One region of the Pontibacillus yanchengensis genome, then DNA from elsewhere that is predicted to be linked to it. Evidence: riboswitches for the same ligand, from Rfam matches in the RefSeq annotation. Region 1 holds a riboswitch; each other region holds the start of a gene.
The links. A riboswitch is a leader RNA that binds a small molecule or an ion and turns the genes downstream of it on or off. The one in region 1 is predicted to bind S-adenosylmethionine.
Positions count from the first base shown of each region.

Region 2: it holds a riboswitch for S-adenosylmethionine, as region 1 does, so the genes downstream of both, GLW08_RS13215 (phosphoadenylyl-sulfate reductase) here and metK (methionine adenosyltransferase) in region 1, are expected to answer to the same signal.
Region 3: it holds a riboswitch for S-adenosylmethionine, as region 1 does, so the genes downstream of both, GLW08_RS09635 (homocysteine S-methyltransferase family protein) here and metK (methionine adenosyltransferase) in region 1, are expected to answer to the same signal.

Region 1 covers NZ_WMEU01000013.1:23,102-33,797, reverse strand. The annotation lists gene GLW08_RS20585 (hypothetical protein) at 1-536, shown strand, start outside; gene ytkD (RNA deprotection pyrophosphohydrolase) at 576-1,049, shown strand; gene GLW08_RS20575 (ABC transporter permease) at 1,283-2,095, opposite strand; gene GLW08_RS20570 (ABC transporter ATP-binding protein) at 2,079-2,852, opposite strand; gene GLW08_RS20565 (ABC transporter substrate-binding protein) at 2,865-3,857, opposite strand; gene GLW08_RS20560 (alpha/beta hydrolase family protein) at 3,951-4,727, shown strand; gene pckA (phosphoenolpyruvate carboxykinase (ATP)) at 4,793-6,379, opposite strand; SAM riboswitch class I at 6,698-6,808, shown strand; gene metK (methionine adenosyltransferase) at 7,183-8,382, shown strand; gene asnB (asparagine synthase (glutamine-hydrolyzing)) at 8,639-10,546, shown strand; gene GLW08_RS20540 (C39 family peptidase) at 10,539-10,696, opposite strand, start outside.
Region 2 covers NZ_WMEU01000004.1:122,720-133,415, forward strand. The annotation lists gene GLW08_RS13190 (glycogen/starch/alpha-glucan phosphorylase) at 1-1,301, shown strand, start outside; gene GLW08_RS13195 (alpha-amylase family glycosyl hydrolase) at 1,323-3,239, shown strand; gene GLW08_RS13200 (CHAD domain-containing protein) at 3,556-4,782, shown strand; gene GLW08_RS13205 (DUF2515 family protein) at 4,838-5,968, opposite strand; gene GLW08_RS13210 (AEC family transporter) at 6,618-7,529, shown strand; SAM riboswitch class I at 7,829-7,936, shown strand; gene GLW08_RS13215 (phosphoadenylyl-sulfate reductase) at 8,035-8,751, shown strand; gene GLW08_RS13220 (inorganic phosphate transporter) at 8,775-9,848, shown strand; gene sat (sulfate adenylyltransferase) at 9,871-10,696, shown strand, end outside.
Region 3 covers NZ_WMEU01000002.1:491,401-502,096, reverse strand. The annotation lists gene GLW08_RS09680 (hypothetical protein) at 70-354, opposite strand; gene GLW08_RS09675 (hypothetical protein) at 595-828, opposite strand; gene GLW08_RS09670 (toast rack family protein) at 868-1,158, opposite strand; gene GLW08_RS09665 (GntP family permease) at 1,403-2,692, shown strand; gene GLW08_RS09660 (hypothetical protein) at 2,860-3,351, shown strand; gene GLW08_RS09655 (3-hydroxybutyrate dehydrogenase) at 3,402-4,178, opposite strand; gene GLW08_RS09650 (L,D-transpeptidase) at 4,495-5,001, opposite strand; gene GLW08_RS09645 (aromatic acid exporter family protein) at 5,059-6,009, opposite strand; gene GLW08_RS09640 (BrxA/BrxB family bacilliredoxin) at 6,121-6,552, opposite strand; SAM riboswitch class I at 6,964-7,078, shown strand; gene GLW08_RS09635 (homocysteine S-methyltransferase family protein) at 7,166-8,215, shown strand; gene GLW08_RS09630 (2Fe-2S iron-sulfur cluster-binding protein) at 8,358-8,627, opposite strand; gene GLW08_RS09625 (VTT domain-containing protein) at 8,812-9,507, shown strand; gene GLW08_RS09620 (phosphatase PAP2 family protein) at 9,520-10,236, opposite strand; gene GLW08_RS09615 (hypothetical protein) at 10,378-10,696, shown strand, end outside.

The DNA.
Region 1 (10,696 bases):
TGCCTCAAAGTACGTATTCTATTCATGCAAATGATACTGCTAAAGGCACTGACCATATTGAACGTACTACAACCTCAATGCAGAAAACGGAGATGAAAGCAGAACAACCTGTATTGGCCAACAATGTTTCAACAGAATCTAAGAGAATGACTACAATTTCTCATAAAATCATTGCGAAACGTACAAATCAATTTATGAATAAACTTGTACAAGAGGCTGGACCTAATAATAAGGTTAAAGCATATGATTCCAAAAATGAACTTATACAATCATTTAAATCCATAAGCACAACTGCTCTTGCAAAGGAATATGTTGATTTTTATTATAAAGAGTATAATAATGGACTGTATATCATTCCAACTGAAACACCACCTTGGTTCAATAAAGAAAAAGAATACCAAACAAAGCAATTAGGCAACCAACATGTTATGGTTATTCAAGAGAATCAAAGTGAGATGCATGGGAATTATACCATTGAGATTGAATTTGCATATGAAAATGATCAATGGAAAATGGTTAGCGTGAACCATAAGTAATGGAATAGGAAATGAAGCATTAAAGGCAGTTGATTAGGATTGTTTACCTTTTATGATTTTTACAACAATGAAGTAAAATTATCATTTAGTGATCACCCTTTTTCTACCTCCCCTAAGCACGTCTGGGTAATTAGTCGATATAAAGAGAAATGGCTGTTAACCGAACACAAAGATCGTGGTTTGGAGTTTCCTGGAGGTAAAGTAGAAGAAGGAGAAACGCCTGAAGAGGCAGCAAAAAGAGAAGTTATGGAAGAGACAGGAGGAGTTGTTGAAGACCTCACCTATATAGGGCAATATTATGTTGATGGTAAGGGTGGATGCATTATCAAGAATATTTACTTTGCACATATCGAGGATCTTACTTCTCAACCAAATTACTATGAAACGAAGGGTCCAGTATGCTTAAGTGAGCTCCCTTCTTCAATTCAGCGAGATTCTTCGTTTAGTTTTATGATGAAGGATGCTGTGTTACCTCATAGCCTCAAATACTTAAAGAAAGCTCAGTTGCTCTAATAAGCAACTGGGCTTTTTATTACTAAAGAGAATGTTAAGCTCTACCACATTACTCTATGAAAGAAAATTAACTCTTTAACATCGAATCACGCATATTTTCGTGTTTCCTTTATCTCCTACTGACTAAGGGGAAGTTCGATTAAGATCGCTGCATCGTGCAGCAACATCGAACCAACCCACGACGTGTGGGCGCAGCATATATGTCGCTAAACGGGCGCCCCGAGCTTTTGTTCTTATTTAGAGTTCTTAATAAGCTTTCGTTCCAACCGATCTACAGCTTGATACATTATGGCAGCACACAAGGCAATCAACATTAAGCTGGATAAGACTAACGTGAAGTCAAAAACTTGGAAACCATAGATGATGAGATACCCCAATCCTTTTTGAGAAACAAGAAATTCTCCTACGATAACTCCAACCCATGAAAGACCAACATTCACTTTAAAGGTGGAGATGATTGTAGAAAAGGAAGCGGGTAACACTGCTTCATTAAAGCATTGGTAACGACTTGCCCCAAAGCTATTTAGCACCTTCAAATAGTTTTCATCGACACCTTGAAAGGCTGAATATACAACGATGGTCGTGATAATAACGGAGATAATTGCTCCCATTGCAATGATCGATACATAACCTGGCCCAAGTGCCACAATAATAATAGGTCCGAGTGCAACTTTAGGCATTGCATTCAGAATAACCAAATAAGGGTCAATAATTTTTGAAAAACGGGGGGACCACCATAAAACTGCTGCAAGAAAAATCCCAATAAAAGTTCCAATTATAAATCCTGCTATCGTTTCGAGTAATGTCACACGTAAGTGCAAAAAGATGGATCCATCTGATACTTTTTGGAAGAGTAAATCGGCAATACTTGATGGAGAACTGAAAAGTAATGGATCAATCCATTGCAATTGGCTTGATAATTCCCATATAGAAAAAAATACAATGAATATAACGAACTGCCATGCCCAAACGTGCTTTTTCTCCTTCTGAAGCTGTTTTAGGTGATGTTCAAATCGTTGTTGATCTTGTTTAGGAGTTGTGTTCAAGCGCATTCAACTCCTTCCATATTTCTTGGAACAATTCATTAAAGTCAGCGTCTTGCCTGGCATCAAAAGGGTCTAGCGATTTTAAATGACTGGGTACGTGAAACGTTGCTGCTACTTTTCCAGGATTGGCACTAAGCAAATAGATGCAATCGCTCATAGCAATGGCTTCTCCAATATCGTGCGTAACGAGTAGGGACGTTTTGTTGTACTTTTTTAATGTATTAGCCACTAAGTTCTCTAGTTTTAATTTAGTTTGATAATCAAGAGCTGAGAATGGTTCATCCAACAAGAAAATGTGCGGGTTTGTGATGAGTGTCCTTGCCAATGCTGCTCTTTGGCGCATTCCACCAGAAAGTTGGGAAGGATAATCCGTCACAACCTTGCCTAGCCCCATATCTTCTAAAATATGAATGGCTTTTGCCTCTATCTCTTGCGTAACATTTCGTTGGATATGTGGACCTAGTAATACATTTTGTTGGATGGTTTTCCACGGAAACAAATAATCTTCTTGGAGCATATAACCAATGGTTGTTGATTGTTTGGAAATAGGAGAACCATTAACAAATACGTTACCTTCTGTAGGTGCTATTAATCCAGATACAATGGAGAGAATCGTGGATTTTCCGCACCCACTTGGTCCTAGAAATGATACAAAATCTCCTTCTTCAATAGTAAGGTTTATATCTTCTATAGCCTTTGTATAGCTCGAAGTAGTGAAGTATTGATGAGAAATATTTTCTAAGGTAAGGAAACCCATGATTCTCCCCCCTTATTCATTTATAATCTTCTCGGCTATTTCTGTATTTACTAACGTCGAATGATCTACATCTTTAGGAAGCTCTCCTGCTGCATCCATAATGTCTTTCAAGTTGTTCCATTCATCTTGATCTAGTATTGGGTCTAGTGCATAAGAACCTTGGCTTTTATAGCGATCCACCACTGTTTCAATTAATTTAGGTTCTGTATCTTCAAAATATGGTTGGATAACATCTGCTATTTCTCCGGCACTATGGTCTTCCACCCAGTTCTGTGCTTTGTATAGCGCACGAGTGAATTTTTCCATATCTGCTTTGTTTTCGTTTATAAAACTATCCTTTGCCATAAAAACAGTGTAAGGTACATGACCAGATTCTGTTCCAAATGAAGCTACAATATGCCCTTTACCTTCTCTTTCAAAAATACTTGCTGTTGGTTCAAATAGCTGAACGTAGTCTCCTGTACCTGAGGCAAAGGCACTTGGGATATTGGCAAATTCTACATTCTGGATTAAATTTAAATCATTTTGAGGGTCAATCCCTTTTTGCTTCAACACATATTCTCCAACCATTTGAGGCATACCACCTTTACGCTGACCTAGGAAGGTACTGTCGTTTAGGTCCTCCCATTCGAAATCAAGCTGTTCTTCCCTTGCAACGAGGAATGTACCATCTGTTTGGGTGAGCTGAGCAAAGTTGATAACGGGATCACTTGCACCTCTTGCATACACGTAAATAGATGTTTCAGAGCCTACAAGGGCTACGTCAGCACCATCTGACAATAAGCTGGTCATTGTTTTGTCACCACCCCATGTCGTCTTCAAATCCACGGATAATCCTTCTTCTTCAAAGAAACCTTTTTCTAATGCTACATATTGAGGGGCGTAAAATATGGACCGTGTTACTTCGGCTACTCGAATATTTGTTGGTTCATTGCCACAAGATGCGAGTGGGAATAGAACCATCAGAGCTAACGAAAAATATAGAAGCAGACGCATTTTTTTCATTCGAGGTCATCCTCCTGTAAGATAAGTATCAAAAGCTATGATAGCTTATGCTCTTGTGCAAAATGTGTGATTGCCTAGAAAGGAAGTATAGTTATGAAAGACGCTACAATTATTTCAAAGCAACGCTACCCATCTCCTCATCCCAGGTTAACGGTATCGCTTGTTACATATTGGAGTGATGGGTTACAAGTGAAGGGTTTTATGGTAGAGCCCAATGATGGGGAGCAATATCCTGGTTTTCTTTATCTACGTGGGGGGATTAAGAATGTTGGAAAGGTTCGAATAGGTCGAATCATTCAATTTGCTTCCTATGGATTTGTAGTATTTGCTCCCTGTTATCGAGGTAATATGGGAGGGGAAGGGAGCGAAGACTTTGCACTACGGGACCGCTTAGATGGTCATAATGGAGCTAGGCTTCTTTTTAATCACCCTCAAGTTAATGGAGAGGTCAATGTGTTTGGCTTTTCAAGAGGTGGGGTTATGGCACTCTGGACGGCTTTGGAGGTTCCTAATATTCACAAAGTTGTATGCTGGGGTGGAGTAAGTGATATCGAGCTTACGTATTGGGAGCGTGAAGACCTTCGTAGGATGTTGAAGCGAGTCGTAGGAGGTACACCTAATAAATACCCAGAGCGATATGAACAACGAACGCCTTTATCTAAAATGGATGAGATCGAGAGTCCTGTTCTCCTTATCCATGGAGCGCATGACCAAAATGTATCGGTGGAACATTCTGAAAAGCTAGAAGACGTGCTGCAGCGACAGGGGAAGCCTGTGACGAGTTGGATTTTTCATAATCTTGATCATTATTTTCCTCCAGCCATTAATCGACGTACCGTGAAACAGCTAGCAGAATGGCTTAAAGAATAAAAAATGGCTAACCCTTTTTTGGGCTAGCCATTTTATATAAAGGAGATGAGGGAGTAAATTTGGTGTTACTTATATGTTGGGCCAGCGTTACGAATTTTTTGGCTAACCCCATCAAATTTGTTGAAATTCTCATGGAATTTCTTAGCTAAATGTTTTGCTTTTTCTTGGTAGTCTGATTCATTCTTCCATGTTTTCTTCGGAATTAATACATCATCTGGAACACCAGGACAATGTGTAGGGATATTAAGACCGAAGATGTCGTCTATTACAGTCTCGCTGGAATTTAATTCACCTTCTAGAGCAGCTTGAATCATAGCACGGGTATAAGAAAGCTTCATTCGACTTCCTTCTCCATATGCTCCACCAGTCCACCCTGTATTAACTAGGTACACATTTGCATCAAACTGATCGATTTTTTCACCTAACATCTCCGCATATGTGGAAGCATGTAATGGTAAAAATGGGGAACCAAAACAAGTTGAGAAAGTAGCTTGAGGGGATGTCACACCTCGTTCTGTTCCAGCTAGTTTACTTGTGTATCCACTTAAAAAGTGATACATAGCTTGTTCTTTTGTTAGCTTACTGATCGGTGGCAGTACCCCGAAAGCATCAGCTGTTAAGAACACAATTGTGTTTGGATGTCCAGCAATACTTGGCTGAACTATGTTATCGATATTTTCAATCGGATAAGCAGCACGTGTGTTTTCTGTTAAAGATGTATTTTCGTAATCAGGTTCTCTTGTTTCTTCATCGAGGACAACATTCTCAAGGACTGAGCCGAATCGAATGGCATCATAAATCTGTGGTTCTTTTTCTCGACTTAAGCTCACACACTTTGCGTAGCAACCGCCTTCGATATTGAAGACTCCACGATTCGACCAAGCGTGTTCATCATCGCCTATTAAGCGACGGTGCGAATCGGCTGATAAAGTAGTCTTTCCTGTTCCAGATAGACCAAAGAACAAAGCAACGTCACCCTCTTGCCCAACGTTGGCAGAACAGTGCATTGGTAGTACATCTTGTTGAGGTAGTAAATAGTTCATGACAGAGAAAATGGATTTCTTGATTTCTCCTGCATACTCGGTACCACCTATTAACACGATACGGTGTTTAAAGGAAACCATGATAAATGCTTCAGAATGAGTACCATCAACTGCTGGATCTGCTTTGAAAGTAGGAGCAGACACAACGGTGAATGCGGTTTCATGATTGGCAAGTTCCTCATCCGTTGGACGAATGAATAATTGTTGTGCGAAAAGATTATGCCATGCAAATTCAGTTAGGACATGAATGGGCAGGCGATATTGCTCATCAGCACCAGCAAACCCTTTAAAGGAATAAATCTCATCCTGAGCTCCGAGATGGTGCATTACTTTTTCGTATAAACCTTCGAAAACTGCCTCAGAAATAGGCTGATTCACACTACCCCAATCAACCTCCTCCTCGGAGGTTTCATCTTCTACGATAAATTTATCCTTAGGGGAGCGGCCTGTGTATCGACCTGTTTCCGCCTGGATGGCTCCTGTTGCTGTTAGTCGCCCTTCCTTACGAAACAATATTTTTTCTACTAATTCTGCGACAGAAAGGTTTTTCATAACTGTTTCCTGTACAAACAGATCAGTCAGCTTTGACTTTTGATTTACCGTACTCATCGAACAAAACCTGCCTTTTTAAAATAATGGGAACATCGTCATGAAGACGAGAAAAAGCAAATAAAGGTAAAAACTGAGTGGACTCTAAAATAATACAAACATAAAAATGATGAGAGTCACAAGTCGTTTTTAATGTAAGAATAGTATAACACATTTATCTCATTAGTCCACACTATTTATATAATTCAAACTTTATGTTTACATTGATTTGAATATTGGCTTTAGCTAGTGGTGTTTTGCTTTGTATCTCCCGGGAAAATCCCCACACTAGTTGACATACCAGGTCCAAAACGTTATGATTGTTCGCGAACGGAAACTATCTTATCCTGAGTTGGTGGAGGGACAGGCCCAAGGAAACCCAGCAACCGTCACTGCATATAGTGAAATGGTGCTAACCTGATGCAAGGTATTGACCTTGAACGATAAGAGCGAAAGGACCCTTTCCCTTTGCTCAGTAACGGGAAAGGATTTTTTATTTTACTTTAGAAAAGTTCCCTTTCTTAAAGGAATATTGTAATAAAAAAGGTAACGACTTTTACTGGAATAGTGAGACGTCGTATTTTTCTAATGCAAAAATGCACATGCATTATTTAAAGACTTCTTTAAGTAATGTTTACACTTTCTGCTTCTTTTTATATATGCACATTGTTTACCAAACGATTATATTATTATTCATTATATCTAGGTTTGATAGCTACTGTTACTTAGTAGAGTAAGGAAGAAATAAAGGTTTGTTTCTTATAAAGTCAGCTGGGTGATGAGTTCCGTGTCAATTCATTGTTTTAAAGGAGGAGTTTGAGGGGATGGCTGCAAATCGCCGCTTATTCACATCAGAATCTGTTACAGAAGGACATCCAGACAAAATTTGTGACCAAATTTCTGATGCGATTTTAGATGAAATATTAAAAAATGACCCAAATGCACGAGTTGCTTGTGAAACAACTGTAACCACAGGCTTAGTATTGGTTTCCGGTGAAATTTCAACGAATACCTACGTTGATATTCAATCCATTGTGCGAGATACCATTAAAGAGATTGGCTACACGAGAGCAAAATTCGGCTTTGATGCTGAAACTTGTGCTGTATTGACTGCTATTGATGAGCAATCAGCTGATATAGCACAAGGGGTAAACGAATCATATGAAACTCGTGAAGGTCAAATGACGGACAAGGAAATTGAAAATATTGGGGCTGGAGACCAGGGTCTTATGTTTGGATATGCTAGTAATGAGACACCTGAATATATGCCATTACCAATTTCTCTAGCTCATAAATTAGCCAAACGATTATCCGATGTTCGTAAGGATGAAACACTAGAATACTTACGTCCAGATGGAAAAACGCAGGTAACAGTGGAATATGATGAAAACAATCAACCACTTCGAATTGATACCATCGTCATTTCTACCCAGCATCATCCGGAAATCACATTAGAACAAATTACAGAAGATCTTAAAGAACAGGTAATCAATCCCATTGTTCCAAAAGAATTATTAGATGACAAAACAAAATATTACATCAATCCAACGGGCCGTTTTGTAATTGGTGGACCTCAAGGAGATGCAGGTCTTACAGGGCGGAAAATTATCGTAGATACGTACGGTGGATATGCTCGTCATGGTGGTGGTGCTTTTAGTGGTAAAGACGCTACCAAAGTAGACCGTTCTGCAGCCTATGCCGCGCGCTATGTAGCTAAAAATATAGTAGCAGCTGAACTTGCGGATTCTTGTGAAGTCCAGCTTGCTTACGCCATTGGAGTTGCTCAACCTGTATCCATTTCTATTAATACGTTTGGCTCAGGTAAGGTATCTGAGGAAGCCTTGGTAGAAGCTGTTCGAAACATCTTCGACCTACGTCCAGCTGGTATTATTAAAATGCTTGATCTGCGCCGCCCTATATATAAAGATACGGCAGCATTCGGTCACTTTGGTCGTACAGATGTAGAATTCCCATGGGAAAAAACCGATAAAGCTTCAGAATTAATGGAACAAGTAAGGAAATAAACTCAAAACTGACCTCTTCTTTTGGAAGGTCAGTTTTTTATATGGGAAAAATGTTTAATGAAAGGACTTGATTAGGAAGGGATAAAGTCTAGCTTTAAAGTACCTACTGAAAGTATAGAACCTAGATATTTTTTAGCTATTCGTACCACTTAAAAATAGGCACTTTCGCTCTAGTTTGTTATAACTTTGTTTTCCCACATAATGCTTTTGTGGTAAACTTAAACAGGAATGTGACCAGAAAGAGAGGATCCTTCGTATGTGTGGTTTTATTGGAGTTATACGACATATGCCTTCTCCTTTAGATGAAGAGGGGAAGCAGAGATTTAAACAAAGAAATGATATTATTACCCATCGAGGACCAGATGATGAGGGATATTACCATGATGAACATGTATCCTTCGGTTTTCGTCGATTAAGTATAATAGATATTGAGAGTGGCCATCAACCGCTAAGTTATGAGGATGAACGGTATTGGATGGTTTTTAATGGTGAAATTTACAACTATGTTGAATTACGTGAGTCTCTTCAAAAAAAGGGGTACACGTTTGAAACAGAATCTGATACGGAAGTCATTGCGGTGATGTTCAGTGATCAACGGGAACAAGCTTTTTCCTACTTGCGTGGCATGTTCTCTATATTAATATGGGATAAGCAAGAACAAACCCTATTTGGTGCACGTGATCCATTTGGCATAAAGCCGTTATTTTATAGTGAACAAAATGGGGAGACATATTTTGCTTCTGAGAAGAAAAGTATTACGCTTCTACAGGAAAATGAGCTTGTCAATACGGAAGCATTACAGCATTATTTAAGTTTCCAATATGTCCCCGAACCATTGACGCTAACAGATGGCATACATAAGGTGGAGCCTGGATATTATTTCGTTAAAAAACCAAGCGAATCCATCGACTTCCATCGTTATTTTCATGCCACGTTTACACAGGTATCAGGGGAACAACAGAAATGGATTAAGCAAATTCAGGATGTCCTATATGATTCAGTTAATGTACATATGCGAAGTGATGTACCTGTAGGATCTTTCTTGTCAGGTGGAATTGATTCCTCCATTATTGTTGCGATGGCACGTGAATTTAATCCCAATATCAAGACCTTTTCTGTAGGGTTTGAGCGAGATGGATATTCTGAGGTGGATGTAGCAAAAGAGACTGCCGATAAACTCGGTGTAGAAAATATTTCGTACACTATTACACCTGAAGAATATATTCAAAAGTTACCAAAAATTATGTGGCACATGGATGATCCACTGGCCGACCCAGCATGTGTACCATTGTACTTTGTGGCCCGTGAAGCAAGAAAGCATGTAACAGTTGTCTTATCGGGTGAAGGTGCAGATGAACTGTTCGGTGGATATAACATTTATCGTGAACCAGAATCCTTGAAAATGTTTGATTCTATGCCAGGCACTGTTAAAAGTTTGTTAGGTCGAGTAGCGAAGATATTACCTGAAGGCGTGAAGGGTAAAAGTTTCTTAGAACGTGGAACTACTCCGTTAAAGGATCGCTATATTGGTAATGCGAAAATGTTTGAAGAAGCTGACAAAAATTCAATCCTGAAAGATTATCATCAGCATTCAAGCTATCAATCGTTAACAGCAGATCTTTACAGCCAAGTTGAATCAAATCATCCTGTAAATCAAATGCAGTACATTGATATGCAGACGTGGCTTCGTGGGGATATTCTGTTGAAAGCAGACAAAATGACGATGGCGAATTCACTTGAACTACGAGTGCCTTTTTTAGATAAAGAAGTATTTAATGTGGCACGTGAGCTTCCCGTAGATATGAAAATAGCAGAAGGGACGACGAAGTCCATTTTACGAAAAGCGTCCCGTGGAATTGTTCCAGACCATGTACTCGATCGTAAGAAATTAGGCTTTCCTGTTCCCATTCGTCATTGGTTAAAAGATGAACTATATGATTGGGCTAAGCAGCTTATACAGAACAGTGAAACGGACCACTTGATTGAGAAAAAAGTCATCATGCAATTGCTTGAAAATCATGTACAAGGGAAAGCTGATTACTCCCGTAAAATTTGGACGGTTCTCATGTTCATGCTTTGGCATCAAATTTATGTAGAACGAAAATATTCCATGAAAGACTTAATGGAAGAAGATAAATCAACAAGCAAGCTATCCATTACTTAATGGAGATCGCTTGCTTGCCCATTTGCACCCAGGCTTCTCGGAAGTCCGAAATGGGTGCTTTTTTCTTTTGCCCAGATAACGGGTCATTAAAATAAATAGATTGACTATCATATCCAGTTACTAAAACGGAGTGTTCTTTCATTGTGATAC
Region 2 (10,696 bases), on a different contig from region 1:
TGATTATTGAAGAAATGAATGAACGGTTTTGCCAATCGCTATGGAAAACCTACCCTGGTGATTTTGACCGTATTGCGAGCTTAGCCATTATTGCAGATGGACAGGTGAAAATGGCTCATTTATCGATTGTCGGGAGCCATAGCATTAATGGTGTGGCAAAACTTCATACAGAAATACTGAAAAAACGAGAAATGAAAACATTCTTCGAGACCTTCCCAAACCGTTTCACAAATAAGACCAATGGTATTACGCACCGCCGCTGGTTAATGCACGCCAATAGACCTCTATCCCAACTCATCTCAGATCATATTGGCGAACAGTGGAAAGACCATCCTGAACAGTTAACAGATCTACTAGCAAAACAAGAAGATCCTTCCCTCTTAGATAGCCTATATGATGTAAAACAACAAAATAAGGAGTCCTTCGCGAATTGGGTGCACAAAGAAACAGGAATTATGGTTGATTCATCATCAATCTTTGATGTTCATATCAAGCGACTTCATGGTTACAAACGACAGTTACTTAATGCGCTTCATATCATGCACTTATACAATGAGATTAAATCAGGACATGCGAGAAACATGGTCCCAAGAACGTTCTTTTTTGGTGCCAAGGCAGCACCTGGGTATCATTTTGCTAAGAAAGTTATTAAGCTCATCAATCGCATATCCGATGTCGTCAATAATGACACAGATGTGAATGAACAGTTGAATGTTGTCTTTTTAGAAAATTATTCTGTGTCTATGGCTGAGAGAATCATTCCAGCGGCGAACATAAGCGAACAAATTTCAACTGCAAGCAAAGAAGCATCTGGAACAGGTAATATGAAACTCATGATGAATGGTGCGTTAACAATAGGCACGCTTGATGGAGCAAATATTGAGATCAATGAAGTCGTTGGAGATAATAACATGTACACCTTTGGGCTCCGATCCAATGAAATTCTTCGTTATTATAAAGAAGGCGGATATTCATCAAAAGAAGTGTACGATACTGATGAACGTATTCGACACACGTTAGATCAATTGATTCATTATAGCCCTTTTTCAAAAGGGGAAACAGAGTTCAAGGATTTGTATGATGCCCTTCTCACATACAATGATGAGTTTTTTGTACTCAAAGACTTTGCTAGCTATGTAGAGGCGCAGCAGCAGATTGATGACGATTATAAGCAAACAAGAGAATGGTGTAGGAAAAGCTTGATTAATATCGCTCACTCAGGAAAATTCTCAAGCGATCAGACCATTCAGTCCTATGCATCAGATATATGGCGTTTACAGCAAGTGAAAACGTTACGTTGATCGATTAAAGGAGGACATTATGTGAAGCAGCATGACATGTATCATAATAGCTTTTTACAGTCTTATAGGGAGCCTTTCGGTGCTGCACCGAGAGGCTCAAACGTTTCATTAACGATTGATGTCCACAATCACCATCAGGTTCAAAAGGTAATTGTCCATTATATTTATGATAAATCTGATGAAGAACAAACGAAGGAACTGGATTTATATAGTGAAAAGCATTACTACAACAGTTTCGAGGCGACCATAAAAATGCCGGATGAGCCTCAACTGGTTTGGTATTATTTTGAGATTGTATTAGAAGAATACACGTTTTTCTACGGACGCTTATCGATTGAAGAAAGTGGAGAAGGCGTTTTATATGAACACATCCCTCCGTCTTGGCAAATAACGGTGTACGACCCAGAGTACCAGACACCTAGGTGGTGGAAAAATGCCACCATGTATCAAATCTTTCCTGATCGATTCCATGTAGAAGGAGATCCGGAACTCGAGAAAGCTCCAAAATCGAGTTTAATGCATACGCATTGGGAGAATGATCCATATTACATTAGAGATGAGAATGGAGGAGTTGTTCGATGGGACTTTTTCGGCGGGAACATCCAAGGCATTATACATAAATTAGATTATATCAAATCGCTAGGGGTTACCGTCATTTACTTGAACCCTATATTTGAAGCTGAAAGCAACCATCGATATGATACAGGGGATTATCATAAGATTGATCTATTACTAGGCACAAAAGAAGACTTTGAACAGCTTATCGCTGAAGCGAAAGATAGAGGCATCGAAATTATGTTGGATGGTGTATTTAGCCATACAGGTAGTAATAGTATCTATTTCAATCAAAGAAATGAATACGATTCTCTAGGCGCATATCAATCCAAATCATCTCCCTACTATGATTGGTATATGTTCCATGAGTGGCCAGATGAGTATGAGGCGTGGTGGGGAGTAGGAACGTTACCTACGCTCAATAAGGAAGTGGAAAGCTATCAACAATTTCTCGTTCATAATGAAGACAGTGTCATAAAAACATGGCAACAATCTGGTATGAATCATTGGCGTCTGGATGTTGCGGATGAATTAACAGATGATCTAATTAGACAAATTTATCAGCAGTTGAAAACGAATGACGAATCTAGTGTTCTATTAGGTGAAGTGTGGGAAGATGCATCAAATAAATCAGCCTATGGGAAACGAAGGGAGTATTTTCTTGGAGGCGTACTTGACTCCGTCATGAACTACCCACTTCGCGATTTAATGCTAGATTTTATCAAGGGGGAAGTAGACGCTTACTTCCTCCATCGTCGCTTACTCACGTTACGAGAGCATTATCCTAGAGAGTATTTTTATGCTTTAATGAACATGCTCTCTAGCCATGACGTAGAACGAGTTAAAACGATGCTCGATGCATTTTTGCCTGATGACTTATTGGATGAAGAACGAAGGAACATTATACAACAACAAGTCAAAGCTTTAAGTTTATGGCTCTACACGTTTCCTGGTATCCCATCTTTGTATTACGGAGATGAAGCGGGCGTGACAGGAGGAAAAGACCCCGATAATCGTAAGCCATTTCCTTGGGGGAGAGAAGAGAAAGAACTCGTGCATTGGTACACCAAAATTGGTCAATGGCGTAGCAACCACGCTGCCCTTCGAACAGGAAGCTTTAAACCTCATGCTTTACACGAGGATGTGTATGCATACGAGCGCTGGGTTAAAAATGGGGTGGATGAGTTCGGGAAGAAAGCCAATAACGAACACATGCTGTATCTCATCAACCGTAACTACCAGGAAGAAATTGAAGTGACCTTGTCCATTAGAAAAGGAAGATGGCAGCACATGCTTGACCACCGAATGTTCCGTACTAAAAAAGGAAAGCTTACTATTACATTAGCTCCTTGTGAGAGTATGTTGTTGAGACATATACATTAGATAGAAGTCCTCTGGATGCTCCAAAGCAACCAGGGGATTTTTTATAATTTCATTAGGTATATGGAAGTCCAAATAGATAAAGATAATAAAAAGAGTTCAAAGTTTGAGAAAACGTGCGGATTCTTCAGGTATACTATCCTCATAATACATAATTAATAGTACTTACTGAGTAAGTATCTCAATGTTGATTCATCTAAAATCCTAGAATTTTTCCATCCTTTGTGTGTTTTTTCAATTCTTATGGGTAAAAGAAGTTAATTGATTGCAAGATTAGGGAAAAGATTTTGTATAAATAAGCGAATAGCGGGGTGAATACATGGACAATACATCGCTAACCTTACAGATTGATGGCATGGGACGCTTTGTGATTCCAAAAGAAATGCGTGATGCTTTAGGGTTTGAGGATCAAGGACTCGTCATTAACTCTCTATCTAAGCGAAGAGGGATTTCCATATCTAAGGCGTCAGCTAATACGGCTAAAAAAAATACAAAACGACTAGATGTAGATGGTCGGCTGTTAATACCTGCTCAATTCAGAAAAGAGCTTGGATGGGTGAAGGGAAAAGAGCTCGAGCTAGAAATAGAAAAAGATTATGCCGTGCTACAAGAAAGCCCTAGTCGATGTATTATTTGTGGGAATAAAAAGCAGTTACTTGAAGTGAAGGAATCATTTGTATGTGAGGATTGTTTGTCTACGGCGAATGTCGTTTATATCGAAAGATGGCAGAAAGGTCTAGATAAGCTAGTCCACCAATATAAGTCCTATTGCGAGCAAGCTTTGTCTTTTGAAGATGGAAAGGAACTCCATCAAGCACGTGTGAAGGGAAGACGACTTGAAACCATCCTGTTCTTTATAGGAGTAGGGAAGGACCATGCACTTATTGAACGAATTCAAGAAGCACATGATCGCCTCGGTAAGGTACGTGAAAGTGATGTATTCATAGACTCTTTCAAGAAAAGAGCAGAACAAGAAGAAGATTCAAGCCATGCACAAGTGTACCGTCAATTTGCGGAGCTAAGAGAAGAAAAACGTGAGAAGCATCAAAAGAAGCTAGCCAAAAATTTACCGGAAATCATTGATAATCGGTTTATGGAGCTGTGGGAACAGTTTAAAACAAACGAATTACGAAACTATCTCTTACCTTTAAAGATAGATGAGAGACTAAATGAATACGAACAGACTTTTAAAGAACTAACCCAAACATTTAATGAGGAAGTAACTGAAAAGGGCAAGAATGATAAATCCTCATTAAAAACCCTACACTCCGTTCGGATTAAGGCGAAAGCATTACGGTATATTTGTAAATACCTTGGTGATATGTATGGTAAACCTTATAAGAAGAAAGCCAAACAATATAAGGAAGTGCAACGTAACCTTGGAGATATAAATGATTTACGGGATTTCTTAAAGGAAATAAAACAGAATCAGAAGAAAGTAGATGTAAGCAAACAACAAATTCAACAAGTGAGAGGTCAATTAAACCAGGAGCTTGTTGAATTGTTGGAAAGTTTTGAAGTTAAAGAGCTTACGACGACATCTTAGGTATATTGTTTCACGTGAAACATCCTCATAAAGCATAAAAATCGGTAAACTATTATTAGTTTGCCGATTTTTTGTCTTCTTCTCGCCCCAAAAAGGTTTTCTTCATAAGGGCTGCAAGTTCAAGCTTGGTAATGGTCTCACAGTATGCGGCTTTGATTTTGCCTGAGGTTGACGTATTTGGTTTGGATAAGAAGTCTACTTTATCCCAATCGTCAAACCAGTCGTCGTTACTTGCTTTTTGGTGTCTAATTTCATCCCAGACCTCTTGTAATTTTGGACTATACAATAAAGGAGCTCTCGGCTTTAACTGACACTGGTATGTTTTTAAACGTAAGGGATAAGAGGAAGTGTCTTTAGTATGGTGAAATAAGTGAGGCCAATAATCCATTCGAGATCCCGTGTGTGGATGTTGAGACGTCCAGGCTAATACATTTTTTAGTCTTCGCTTGTCGTTGAATAAAAGGTGATATAACCGCTTTCCTAGTTCAATTCGTTTAAGGATGGAAGCGAAGTGATGCACGGTTTCTCCTATTATCATGATTTCAGTACCTTTTTGATATGGAATTAGAATATGATTTAAACTTAACAAGTCTTGAAGTTTAAATTCTATCGTACCAAGCACGTTTTTCTGTATTTGTTGAGATTGCACCAATCTATCTTCAATGTAGTGTTGCTCATTTGTTATCAATGCGTAGGTTAACATCGTTTTGGAAGGACGGTACCAAAAAAAATGCCAACTTGCTTCCATGAAAGAAGAGATATTCATTGCTGGCAGAAGATGAAATAATGGTTTGTGCTGCTTTTTGCTTTCCTCATAAAGCAATAATTGAGGGTATGCATCTTGGAAAATCAACCAATTCCCTCGTTCAAGAAACATAAAAAAGTCTACCTGTTCTTGTTCGGATAGTAAGTGGGGCAAGCATTCACCCTTTAAATCAGTCATATTCCATCCGGAATTTCTAGATACTAAATGAGCTAACAAAGCCCACTCAATCTCAGGGTACTCTTGATAAAATTTCAGGTATGCTGCCGTGCGAGTCACATTGTCTTTATTATATTGGTTCGTTTTATGTGAGATATAAGTGATGATGTCTTTTTCATCATGTGATAGAGGTGAGGGGGAAGTAGGAACAAGGCTTTCTTTTACTTTATTTTCCTTTATACTTTTCTTCATTTCTTGAATCATTTGGTTGTGTTGCTTCCTATGCTTCCAACTAATTAGGCTCACTTCCCTTCCGTGGTAAAGTGGCATTGTTTGTAGATTGTATGAGGCTAGGAGATGAAACATGAAGGTAGTTCTTTTTTTACATGTTTAGGATGAAAGTTGATACGCAATTAAATCTCTGTCTATATCCAAATGTAAAAGGAGACTTTGTTAACTATTGTGGATGATGTGCCAGAATCGCTCCATTCTCTTGAAGACTTGAGTTCGAGGTAAATACTTTTATTAAGCGTGATGTTTCCGACACCTTAATATGGAATAAAGGTTGCCTGGGAAAAACTCGCGTCCTGCCTCGTGTAGTGCCGCAGGAAAGCTAACTATTTCCCGGCCTTTCTTTTCTCCTATCAATGCAATGGAAACACCCCATTCCCCCCAAACTCTCTCAACTTCAAATCTTCAAGATTATGCCTCTTATGTTTCATAACTTTTTTCTATCAATCTTTGCGGACTTAAATAACCGCGGCATCTGCGTCTAAAGTGGGCGTTGTGTTATGTTGTTTTAGAATCATCCTTTGAATTAGCCCTACATGTATGACAAATATGATATGGTAATGAATAGGAAAAAATGTACGAAGCATGAATTGGAATAGTATATCAGTTAGGAGACGAATAAATGGATAGCTTTAACAGCCAGTTTTTATATTCAGTTTTAATCATCGCACTTGGATATATCTTAAAACGAACAAATTTAATTAAAGAGCAAGATGGTGAAGGTTTAGCAAGGATTATCTTTAATCTGACTCTGCCATCGTTATTAATCGTCACCTTTCATGATATTGAAATCGATTCCTCATTAATCCTGTTAATTGTAATAGCCATCGTATATGGTTTGATTCAAGCGGCGTTGGGTTTACTTCTCTTTAAAAACGAAGAAAAGCGCACAAAAGGAATGCTATCCATGATGGCGCCAGGCTTTAACATTGGACTTTTTGCGTTCCCGCTCGTTGAGGCGATTTGGGGGGAAGAAGGATTAAAATACTTTGGGATGTTTGATTTTGGAAATGCATTGATCGTATTTGGTGTTATTTATGTGATTGGCAGCATTTATTCTGATGCAGGTGAGCGAAAAGATTTGAGGCATGTGGTAGGCAAAGTAACCAAATCCGTTCCACTAATCACATACGTGACAGTATGTACATTAAATTTTACAGGAGTGACCATTCCTTCGGTTATCATTGAGGTTTCAGAAACGATATCCGTTGCTAATATGCCGTTATCTTTATTGCTGCTTGGTATCTACTTAAACTTCTCTTTCGCAAAAGGATCTAGTAGCCAAATTATTAAATTACTTTCTCTAAGATACGTAGTTGGACTAGGAATAGGGATTTTAATGTTTGTGTTTTTACCTTTTGAGAGTATGTTTAAATATACAGTACTTATTGCACTAATCCTTCCTATGTCAGCTTCTGTGTTGCCTTATGCGGTTGAATTTGATTATGATCGTAAATTTGTTGGTACTGTCTCCAACATTACCATTATCGTAAGTTTCTTCCTTCTCTGGGGAGTGGGGACCTTAATAATATAAAAAACATGCAGCGTTTAGGTATTTTTACCTATACGCTTTTTTATTAGGCTGGGGATGTTTTTTGATTATTATGAGGTAAGGCGCTTGCACATTTCTTCATTTTTCACATGTACTATATTGACATCTATTATGAAATGCTTTAAAGTTACGAGTATTCAAAAAATTATAATAAACACGTATAGAACCTATTGCTTTTATCATATAGTGGAACAAACGCTAAAGATGAAAAGGCGATATTTTTTTACCCCTAAAGCCTACAATCCCGATGAATTAACTTGGGATATCCATTTAGAACATAACTCTTATCAGGAGTGACGGAGGGAACTGGCCCGCAGATGTCCGGCAACCTGCTTACAAAAGCAAGGTGCTAATTCCAGCAAAATGACCATCATTTTGGAAGATAAGGCAACATTGCTTGTTAATCTGCCTTTCCAAAATGGGGAGGCAGATTTCGTTTGTGTAAAGCACTATTTTTATCCTGGTCAATCGTTAGGAGGTTGATGGAATGACAACAGTTACGCATGACAATTGGGAAACTAGTGAGAAGCCCGTTTTCGATATTATGACTCCTACAAAAGGAGCGCAAGAAGTGTTGGAATGGTCTTATCATCATTACGGTGATGATATTGTATATGCTTGTAGCTTTGGTGTAGAAGGAATGGTCATGATTGATTTGATTGCCAGAGTGAAGCCGACTGCAAGAATTATTTTCTTAGATACAGGAATTCATTTTAAAGAAACATATGAACTGATTGATAGAGTGAAGGAGCGCTATCCTGAATTACAGATCAAAATGGTAAAGCCTCATCTTACACTTGATGAACAGGCAGAAGAGTATGGAGAAGCCTTATGGGAGAGAAATCCGAATAAGTGCTGTAACATTCGGAAGATTATCCCTCTAGAGAAGGAGTTATCCCAAGAGGAAGCTTGGATTTCAGGTTTGCGAAGAGAGCAGTCTCCTTCTAGAGCATCTACGGATTTTCTAAACAAGGATGATAAATTTAAAGCCGTAAAAGTATGTCCGTTAATTCATTGGACTTGGCAAGATATTTGGAACTATGTGCGTAAAGAAGATTTGCCATATAATCCACTACATGAGCAAGGGTACCCAAGTATAGGCTGTTCTGTATGCACGGCTAAAGTTACCGATTCCGGTGACTCACGAGCTGGGAGGTGGGCTAACACAGACAAAACGGAATGTGGTCTTCATTCCGATTCTTAGAGTAATAGATAAGGAGATTATCCATGACAGTATTGGCGATTGCAGTAGCACTGTTTTTTGCAATGAACATAGGGGCAAGCGGCGCAGCAGCAGCAATGGGGACCACGTTTGGTTCTGGTGCTATCAAGAAAAAACGAATAGCACTTGTTCTATGTAGTGTCGGTGTTGTATTAGGAGCTTCTTTTGGTGGTCAGGAAGTTGCGGAAACGATCGGAAGTGGAGTGATCCCTTCTTCCATTATCAACCTAAAAGTTGTGTTAATTATTCTCTTTTCAGCTACCATGTCCCTATTTATCGCCAATATGCTAGGCATACCATTGTCGACTAGTGAAGTAACAGTCGGGGCTGTCATTGGAGTCGGTATTGCCAGTCAAATTCTCTTCGTAGAAAAACTTTTTTTTCTGTTATTGATTTGGATTTTGGTTCCGATTAGTGCCTTCTTGATAGCTCTATTGTCTGCAAAAGGTATAAAGCTTTTAGAGAATCATTCTACTGCAATCCATCAACCCAATTGGCAAAAACGATTCACGTTTATCTTGATTGGTGCAGGATTTCTCGAAGCAGTGGCAGCAGGCATGAATAACGTAGGAAATGCGGTAGGACCTCTAATTGGTGCAGGGGTACTTTCTATGAATACAGGCACTGTAGTTGGTGGGATTTTTGTAGCGCTTGGTGTTCTCTTGTTTGGAGGCAAGGTGCTGGAAACGAATGGGAAGCGTATTACCCGTTTTTCCTTAATTGAAGGGTGTTCCATTACAAGTATCGGTGCGGGTCTTGTGATAGCGGCATCTATTTTAGGGATTCCAGTCCCTCTAACACAAATTACTACATCCGCCATTATGGGAGTAGGAGCTGGGAAAAGTGGCCAAATCCTTTTCAAAAAGCGCATTATCAAGAGAATGTTAATGGTGTGGGCCGTATCCCCCGTATTCTCCTTAGTCTTTTCTTATGGATTAGTAAAATTGTTTTTAGAAAGTGATATGTATTCCCTTGTAGCCATTGGAAGCATGTTCTTGGCAACAGTAGGGTCGCTGTATCTTATTAAGACAGTACGGGAAGAAAAAGCAATGATTAATGAACAAGGTAGTGGCATTTAACTAATTATTGGAGGGTTACAAAATGACAAAGAGCGTACCACATGGAGGAACATTAATTAATCGATGGGATTCAGACTATTCTTATTCCCATATCCAAACAGAAATCGAACTAGATGCGATTGCATTAAGTGATTTAGAGCTTATTGGCATTGGCGGGTATAGCCCTTTAACCGGTTTTCTAGAAGAAGCAGACTATCACTCTGTCGTTGAGAATATGAAACTAGAGAACGGGCTTCCATGGAGTATTCCGATTACTCTTCCGGTTACAGAAGAGAAGGCAAATACGTTGAGCACTGGAGATGAGGTCCGCCTCGTCTATCAAGGGGATGTGTACGGTGTGCTAACCGTGAATTCGATCTTTTCACCGGATAAATCGAAAGAAGCACAATATGTGTATCAAACAACAGATGCTGCACACCCTGGGGTGAAAAAGGTGTATGATCGTCCTGATCATTATGTAGGTGGTCCGATTACATTAATCAAACGTACACCGAAGGGGCGCTTCACACAATATTATAAAGACCCTGTTGAAACAAGAAACTATTTCACAAAACAAGGTTGGGAAAACATTGTAGGATTCCAAACAAGAAATCCTGTTCATCGTGCGCATGAATACATTCAAAAGACGGCTCTTGAAATAGTTGATGGTCTATTCTTAAACCCATTAGTAGGCGAAACTAAATCCGATGATATCCCTGCTGATGTGCGGATGGAAAGTTATGAAGTCATCTTGGAAAACTATTATCCTGAAGATCGAGTGTACTTAAGTGCCTTTCCTGCAGCGATGCGCTATGCCGGGCCAAGAGAAGCTGTATTCCACGCATTGGTACGTAAAAACTTTGGATGTA
Region 3 (10,696 bases), on a different contig from region 1:
TAGGAATACCTGCAAAAAAAAGACAGGATCATCCATTCATTAGAGATGATGCTGTCTTTTTACATATTTTTACTTCTGTTCCTTTAGTTGTTTAAATGCTTCTATAAAATCGCTTGGTGATACGGCCACATTATAAGAAAATACCCCTTGATTCGTATGAAGGTACAAAAAACCATATCGATCTGATAACGGTTTATAAGACATATCGTGTACATGTTCTAGTTTAAATTGGTTCGTATTAGTGGAGATCACAGTATCATATAATTCAATCCATTCCTCTGTTTCAAAATATTGTTGTTGATTGTCTTTTATCATTCTAGTCATTTTCTTGTATGGTTGTGACTTAATAAGCAACGTCAACATGACCTCCTAACTTTTGTAGAGAAAACAGACAACTTTTCCCTTTCTTCTTCATCTTAACAAACATACTTGAAACTATGTAAAAAAGCATAAACTCTTAAAGAATGTACGCTCTTCAACTATATTATTCAATTTCAAAAGTAGTAGCTCCTACACCCATGTCTGTTTGTATAGAGATGATGACATTTCATGTATGATTCGCTTCATAACATAAACACCATCCCCTCTTGATATTTAGTCCACAAAGTTCGATTCACCAATTCCTTTAGAGGAATCTATAATTACCCCAACGCCTTTCGGCAAGACCACATGTGTATCCCCTACTCCAGTATTTAATTCGACATCAAAGCTCTCTTTCCAATTCCCACTTAAATCTACGTCCATTTCCCCTACATCAGTATGAATGGATAAATCAGAAAGGTTTAATCCACTTAGATTTAAAAAGGTATCTGAAGAACCTGTATTCACATTAAGCTGTATAGGTACTTCTTTTGTTAAGCTGACATCTCATTCATTTACTTGATCACCTATGTTCAAATCGACATTCTTTGGATCCTTAATTCCTACTTGCCCTGTACCATTATCTAATTGATAACTTATTTGAGGTTTATTTTTATTCGAGCTATACAATATATTTCCTTCCACCCATTTATTGGTACCACTCTCAACCATTAACATTCCAGCACCTAAATGTAACGTAACATCCAGTTGTTCTACTTCATCCTGATCAACTATAATTTCACTTTTCTCAACTTCACCTGATTTTCCAATACTAATATTACAGTCCGTAAGTACCATATCTAATACAATCTATGCACATAGAAGACAGAAAGGTTTCATCGATTTTCCTCCTTGTTTATTTCTATATACACCATAAGCAGGATTTGCTTGGTTTAGTACAGTCTGTAGCTATAAATCTTCATACGACTTAAGATGTATTTTAATTTTACAGTTCACCTCTGAGATAAAAATCAGTTTAACTAAAAACATTAATCTTGGACATAGTAAAAAAGACTATTGAATAATGATGGAGGAAAACCACATGCTCAGCATAATCATTGGACTTGTCCTGTTAATGTTATTGGCATATTTAGGTTGGTCAATCATTTGGATTGCACCACTTGTGTCTGGAATCGTTGCCCTGCTCAGTGGCATGAACATATTAGAATCATACACCGGCACTTATATGGAGGGCTTCGTCGGCTTTGCGAAAGATTACTTTCCTATTTTCTTATTTGGTGCGATATTTGGTAAGTTAATGGAGGATACAGGCGCTGCACAATCCGTTGCCTACAAAATAACCAGCTTGATTGGCAAAGAAAGAGCTATTTTAGGAATGCTCTTATCTGCAGCTATTTTAACGTATGGTGGCGTTAGTTTATTTGTAGTTGTGTTTGCAGTTTATCCATTAGCTGTGGCTATGTTTAGACAAGCAAATGTTTCCAGGAAGTTAATCCCTTCTACGTTCGTACTCGGAGCATTCACATTTACCATGACTGCCTTACCAGGAACGCCACAAATCCAAAACATTATTCCTATCAACACGTTTGATACGAATACAATGGCCGCTCCTATCCTAGGAGTTGTCGCTGGACTAATCATGGCAGTAGGTGGTTATTTTTATTTAAAATTTCGTCAAAAACAGCTCGATGAAAAAGAAGATACGTTCACTGAACCACAAGGGGATAATAAAGTAAATGAGATTAACGAAGATGAGCTACCAAACTGGATTCTATCTGTCATTCCATTAATTGCAGTTGTTGTAACCCTAAATGTATTTGAAGATTTGAGTATTCTTGTTGCATTATTAATAGGGATTATTTTAGTAATGGTATTTAACTTTAAAGATTATAAAGAATTTATTAGCGCTATTAATGGCGGGGCCTCTGGATCCGTAATGGCAACTGTTAATACAAGTGCTGCCGTAGGTTTTGGTGCTCTTGTTACAGCTTCACCAGGATTTGAAACGGTGAAGGAATTAATATTCGACATCCCTCTAAGCCCTTATTTTTCAGAAGCATTTGCAGTCCAACTTCTAGCTATGATTACAGGTTCAGCCTCTGGTGGTATGGGAATAGCACTAGAAGCACTAGGGGAACAATATTATAATATTGCTGTTGATCAAGGCCTAAGTTTAGAAGCTTTCCATAGAATTACATCCGTAGCTTCCGGAGCTTCTATCCTACCTCATAACGGTGCCTTACTAACGTTATTTACAGTAACAGGTCTTACACATAAAGATTCTTATAAAGACGTATTTGTAGTAGGATTATTTATCCCTATGATCGCCACTATCGCCATTATTTTACTTGCAATGATGGGAATAAATTAATCATGGTTAAAAAGCATTGAATTCCAAAAGAATTCAATGCTTTTTTAATGCTATACCAAAACAACCATCAAGCTTTATCTAGTAAAATTTTACCAATTTTAGTGACGAGGATATAACTATACATTTTTTAGGTGATAATATGGAAAACATTTAGGAGATTCACTAACATGCATGTATTATTTTCTTTTTTCTTATTATTAACTACTGTGAAATGGGGAAATTGGAAGGAACTCACTCATCATTTAGACACGCTCTGGTATGTATCCTCCATGAGCCTTCTTTACCTAATTATTGTCGATGATTATCAATTATGGAGCTATGAATCCATCTGGCTTACATCAAAAGAACTCACGTTAATCCATTCCTTTATCGTACTACCGTCTATTACATTTCTATACATCAGTCATATGCCAAGAAAAAGGCTTCATAGAAGCTTGTACACTCTTGCTTGGACGCTTGGTTCTTTTCTATTTTCTTGGATTTTTTATAAGTTTGAACGCTTAAGCTTCTATAATAACTATGAACTGTGGATGGATCTTCCTTTTTATATTATTATGTATATCTTTATAAGTTTACATAGAACACGTCCCTTCTTAACCTATGGGTTATCCATCTTGATGATCATTTTCTTCATACTATTTTTTAATGTACCCTGGTAAAAACAAATAAAAAAGGCTACCACAATTGGTAACCTTTTTCTAAGTTTCTATTATTGAACCGTGTACCCTCCATCAATTACAGCAGCTTGCCCTGTAATACTCTTAGCTTTTTCACTTACTAAGAAAATGGAGTAATCTGCTATTTCTTGAACTTGCAGCAATCTTTTTTGTGGTACTAGAGGATAAATAACCTCTTCTAACGCTTTTTCTTTATCGATATTACGCGTATTGGCTAAGTCCTCTAGTTGGTTTTGTACTAGTGGAGTATCTACATAACCTGGACAAATAGCATTTACAGTAACACCATAATCTGCGGCTTCTAAAGCTGCCACTTTTGTTAAACCTATGACACCGTGCTTCGCACTATTATAACCTGCTTTACCAGCAAACCCAATCAACCCATTAACGGAGGCCATATTTAATATCCGACCATAGCCTTGTTCTTTCATGTGTGGAAACGCATATTTAATACCATAGAACGGACCCTTGAGCATTATATCGAGAATCAATTCGAATTTCTCTGATGGAAATTCCTCAATAGGGGCAACATGCTGAATACCTGCGTTATTAACTAGTATATCAATTCGACCAAATGACTCAATCGTCTTCTCAATTGCATTTTTTACATCATCTTCTTTAGCAACATTTGCCACAACTCCATCAGCATTGAATCCTTGTGAGGTCAATTCTTTAACAGATTCATTCAACGTATCTTCGTTAATGTCATTTAACATTACTTTCGCGCCAGCTTTGGCGAATTCAGTAGCAATTTCCAAACCAATCCCTTGACCAGAACCAGTAATAAGAGCTGACTTTCCTTCAAGCATTTGTGTGTTCCTCCTTTTATTCAATCTACCTTTTATCCTGCCCAATTGTAGAAAATTAAGTAAAAATTTCATACGAAGGATGATCTCAATTACTCAACGCATCTTCCACTTCAAGTTGCATCAAACAAGAAAGCATTAAATATAAGTTTTAGCATGTATATAAGCAAAAGACCCATGCGTAACCAGACTGATTATGCAGGGGGCTTTAGTATATATATTATTTACTGATAAGGAAATCCTTCAATATAATACTCGATATAATTAAAATCCACACTAATAAGAAACACAAAAAAACATAAAGGATCACTCCTCTATGTTAGTCTATTGCCTTGTACTCTTTGGCTAGCTGTTGAAATGATTTGTCAGTTTTCACTACTGCTATCTTTGTACCAATAGGGATCCTGTCGTAAATGTATTCTACATCTTTGTTGTTCATCCGGATACACCCATTTGATATATATTTACCTATTGAACTTGGCTGGTTGGTTCCATGCACCCCATATATACGACCATCAGTCCCCTTTGCATCAAAGCCAATCCACCTTGATCCTAAAGGATTTCTTGGATCCCCGCCTGGTATATCCAATTTTCGATAATATGGATCTTTCGCCTTCACTGTAATTGTGTGTAGCCCTTCAGGCGTAAGGTCATTCGTCTTCCCCGTAGCCACAGGGTACACATTCTCTACTTTACCATCATCTATATAAGCTAATTGATTGGTACTTTTGTTCACTATTAAGAATGGATAGCCACGTGAAGGGTTTTCACCAATTGGCCATATAGGGGACATGGCCAATAACACAACAATGAGCAAGCTCTTCATTACGATACCTCCTTAAATGACTTCGTAAGAATAGCTTGCCCTAAATAAGCAAGAACATTATATATCACTCTTTTTGAACATGCGTTTAATAACTAGATATTGTTCTATCTCATTTAATAATGTAAATAAACTCGCTCTTGTTTCAAATTCTTCTCTTGTTTGTGGCAAGTCAGCTTGTTTAAATTCATGACGTAATTCTTTAATCTGCTGCAAAAATAAAACAGCAGTATTTCCCGGATGAACATTCTGAGATAATTCTTCAAAAAAATCAGCTATGATGGTAGCATGATCCGAGGTTTGATTAATTCTACTGATTAACGGTAGCATTCTTTCTAGAAGTTCAAACTGCTTTTGTCTCATTTGAAAGTAATGATAATACTGATGATGCCCACGTAACAAATGATTTTCCACATCTCGATATGCAAGTGCCTTCGCTTCATCCAGTAAGTTCGCTGTAGTTGTTAGTTCTTTTCCTGTCCACTTCTGATCACCTGAGCGTAAGAATACAGCAATTTCTTGTAATATACGTTGAAAATTCTCTTCAACCGCTGTTTGTTTTTCTCGAAGTTTTCCTTCTAAACTAGGCATGTACAAGTTTAGTATTAAGGCTACGCCAATCCCAACAACAATTAAAAGCAACTCATTTAGCAATGTTTCTCCGTTAATATCATTAGATCCATATAAATGCAAAATTATAACCGAACTTGTGACAATACCCTCTGTTATTTTTAATTTTACGGTGGTAGGAATAAATAAAATAAGCATAATACCTATTGCCAATGGATGATAGCCAATTGTTTCAAAGATAATAAACGAAAAAACCATTGCAAGTATACATGCTGCGAATCGAGAAGATGCACTTACAATAGAACGTTTTCTTGTGTTTTGAATGCATAGTATCGTTAAAATTCCTGCAGAAGCAAAATTGGTTAAAGCCAGCATTTGAGCAAACCAAATAGCAACAGGAGTTCCAACTGCCGTTTTTAATGTACGGTATCCTATTTTCACATCTCAATCTCCTTATAATAATCTAACAACTAATATTTTCCCCTATAGAATGACGAAAAAGATGGCCAATAGACCATCTTTTTCAATTTATGGATGGTGACCCATCCCTATTTATACTTCATCACAATGTTGATCAAAAATGCCTTGCAATTTACCTACTACTTGAATAGGATCAAATCCTTCAATATCATGACGTTCTACCATTGTTACAATCTCTCCGTCTTTAAGAAAAGCAAAAGAAGGGGAAGATGGTGGGAATCCTACAAAGTATTCACGTGCACGATTCGTTGCTTCACGATCTTGACCTGCAAACACTGTAACGAGGTGATCAGGGCGTTTATCATAATGAATAGCATGTGCAGCAGAAGGTCTAGCTACTCCACCAGCACATCCACATACTGAGTTTATCATTACTAATGTAGTACCTTTACGTTGTAACGCTTCATCTACTTCTTCTGGAGTAGTCAATTGCTCATAACCTGCTTGTTCAATCTCCGTACGAGCTTGCGTCACAACATCTTCCATAAATATATTAAAATCCATATTGCATAGCTCCTTTATTTAGAGTTACCTACTAATACTATCCTATCAAGATTTGGTAAGGGATTCAACGGTATGAACTCGTACATATGGATGAAGTTTATTATGTGGCACTGGAGCGACTTTTTACCTACTAGTCCGACGATGTAATACCCTAATAACTTAAAAAGTTGTACCAAAACTTCCCCTCCCCAAGGTGTTTGCATATGATATATACATCACACTTCTATAAAATTAAGACGATTCACCGTCTTTTACACTCTCAAATTTGGATTGTAACCCCCACTATATCCATCCATAATTTTACACATTCGTGCTAATATTGTATATAAAATTCAAAAGAGTTAAAAAACGATTGACCAAGGTAAAGTTCTGTTTTATAATTCAACTTACGAAATTAAATAAAAAGAATATCTCTTATCTAGAGTGGCAGAGGGAATAGGCCCTGCGAAGCCCGGCAACCTTTCATCCGAACGATGTTGAAAAAGGTGCTAAATCCTACAGATTCTTAAAATCTGGAAGATAAGAGGAGGCATATATACATATACCCTCTTCTTATGAAGGGGGTTTTTTCATACCCTCTTCACCCAAGAGATAAAAAGAAAGGATGTAAACAATGAAACGTACACTTGAGCAACGTTTACAAGAAGGTCCCGTAGTATGCGGAGAAGGTTATTTATTTGAGCTGGAAAGAAGAGGTTATTTACAAGCAGGTTCTTTCGTTCCTGAGGTAGCATTAGAAAATCCTCAAGCATTGAAACAAACGTATCGTGACTACATGAATGCAGGATCTGATGTAGTATTAGCATTCACCTATAATGCTCATAGAGAAAAAATGCGTATTATTGGAAAAGAAGATTTACTAGAACCACTAAATCGAGAAGCTATACGTCTTGCTAAAGAAGTTGCAAAGGAACATCCAACGGAAGAAGCTCTTGTAGCTGGGAACGTTTCCAACACAAATTTATTTGACCCTGAGGACCCAGAATCTAAAGAAAAAGTTCGTAACATGTTCGCTGAAATGCTTACTTGGTGTAAAGAAGAAGGCGTAGACTTTGTGAATGGTGAAACATTTTATTACTACGAAGAAGCCCAAATTGCTTTAGAAGAAATTCTGAAACACGACTTACCTGCTGTAATTACCCTTGGAGTAATGGGTGAAAATAAGATGAGAGATGGATATGAAGTGGATGAAGCTTGTCAGAAGCTTCAAGAAAACGGAGCTCTTGTTGTAGGGATGAACTGCTTTAGAGGCCCAGCTACAATGCAACCTTTTGTAGATAAAATTAGAGAAACTGTCGATGGTTTTGTAGCGGCTTTACCAGTGCCTTATCGCACAACGGAAGAACATCCAACATTCTTCAATTTACCTGACGGTGGTTGTTCTTGTCATTTACCAACGGAAACTACATTCCCTACGTCACTTGATCCGTTGTACTGTAACCGTTATGAAATCGCAAACTGGGCGAAAGAAGCCTATGATGCTGGAGTAAATTATTTTGGTTTATGTTGTGGAGCTTCACCTACTATGCTTCGGGAAGTTGCAGAAACAGTCGGTCGTGAAGCTATTAATTCCAAATACTCTCCAAACATGGAGAAACATTTCTTATTTGGATCAGATGACACATTAAAATCTCATAATACTCACTATCGTACAAGAGCTTAAATTGGTGAAGGATAGCAAAATATCTACCTATAGAAAATAATACCTCATAGTGATTTTTCCCATAATAAACCCCTGACCATACTATTGTTGAGTCAGGGGTTTATGTATTGTAATAAGTTGTGATTTAGAAGAAAAAAACCGATTATTTTAATGGAACCGTCTGACAAGCAAGTCTATATCCTTGTTCCAATTCCTCTTCCAATTTTTCATGTTCTTTAGGAGTAGGATTGTTTACGATATCGTCACCGTCAAGTAGTTCTACTCTACAACGAGTACAATTCCCTTTTTGACACTTGAAATCCAACGGAACCTCTTGCTCAAATGCAGAAGCTAACAGGGATTGGCCTTTTACAGCTTGAATCGAGTACAATTCTTCGTATTGTTTTACTTGAATGGTTTGTTCATTATTCATGTATTCTCTTCCTTTCATAATATATGTATAGTACCCTTCACCTATTGTATGCATAATAGAACCCTAGGACAAGTGTCCTCCCTACTAAAGAATAGATTTACATAGTTTTAACCTATCATTTTTAGGGGATAGACCGATTATAAAACATTTCAATTGGCCCAGTTAAGAAAGGCAAGGGATTCTAGTGAACAGTAGTTTAAAAAGCTTTTTATGGAAAATCATTATTTTGTTAGTCGTAGCTGGTGGCATGCTCTTTGTAAATAAAATGTTTCTTCATATTAAACCTGACCACATAGAAAGTTGGGTAGAAAACTTTGGTATATGGGCACCTGTTGTCATTATATTAATCTTTATCATACGTCCTTTCACTTTAATACCACTATCCATAATTGCTGTTGCATGTGGATTACTTTTTGGGCGGTATATGGGTACATTATATATTGTTACAGGTACTGTTTTAGGTTCATTGCTCTCACTACTCGTTCTTCGTTATTTTCTTGAAGAAATTCAAATCAGCGACGAAAAAAAACAAAATTTATATACTTTGAAAAAAGACCTTGAAGAACACGGATTTAAATCAGTCTTGATGATACGCCTATTACCAGGTGTGAACTTTGATTTAGTTACCTATATATGTGCACGAGTTGAAGTGAAGTGGTGGAAATACACCTTTGCAACCCTTGTTGGTACTTTACCTGGCTCATTTTTATTTGGTTTTTTCGGATCTAGTTTGCTATCTTTAAAACCTCAAAGTCTTATTATTTTAAGCATATTAATTGTAGCATTAGCAGGACTTGCTCTGTTCATGAAACGAGAAATAGGTAAAAAATATGATGTAAATCAACTGAAAGAAGAAACAAAATTGTTAAAGGAAAACTAAAAGCAAGAAACCTTAGCTAAATAAGGCCTCTTGCTTTTTCTTTTGCCGTCTTTGTTGTCTCCATAAAGTCACTTCTAATGCTAATATGCATATGAGCAACCAAGCTAGTCCAAATGAAAATCCAGCAAGTATATCACTAAAATAATGTACACCTACATATACTCTACTTAGCCCCACCAATAAAATCAGTAGACCTAAAAAACTATTTAATATCCATTTCACACTTGATTTCATATTTGTAATAAACACTATATAAATAACAAACCCATAGAAGACAATAGCCCCCGTAGAGTGTCCACTAGGAAAACTAAACCCTGTACCATCGTATTTTTCTAAAATATCGGGTCTTTTTCTCTCAAAAGCTAATTTTAAAACCTTTGTTAAAAGGCTTATCCCTAACATGTTGACTAAAAAGTAGACACTTACCCATTTACTTTTATCAGAAATAAATAACAAGTAAACCAAAAGCAACCCAGAAGCTATCGACAACCACAGTACTGAACCCGCTTCCGTAATCATTCCAAAGGCATTACCAAGCCAGGCTTGTTGTATATTATTCATCATATTTATTGCTAGTTTATCTATTATTAAAGGCTCTTTCTCCATCACTTCTTCGGCCAATTCTGCAAAAAAGTAGAAAGAAACGCCTATAATTACAAACCCTCCGAGTATCAGTGAAATGGAAATCTTTGATACATCAGATAATTTTACCCCTTTTAATACCACCATAATCCTCCTTCAAGAACAACAATACAATAATTTATGAACATTCTTTTCCCTAGCCCATCAAAATTAAAACTTTTTGCCATTTTGAATGTAAGAATTACAATGTTATAATGACAAAAAATACTACATATTTATGGAGGCAACATGCTTACTTTTGAAGAAAAATTAGACATTATAGACAATTTCCCAGAACTTGAACGTAAAGAAGTATCACTAGGACGAGTTAATTATCATTTTGAAGAAAGTGTCATGGATAAGAAAAATGTAGTTTATCATTTACACCCTAATGGAAACGGCTTTGTCTATGCGGAATATGTAGATGGTTATGAAACTGATGACCGTGGTATGGTCAATATACGTGATTTTTCAGAAGAGGAATTAAAAAATATTGTACGAGCATCCATTGATTCCTTATCAACGTTACCAGAAGATGAATGGGATGATCTTGAAGAAGAATTTATTA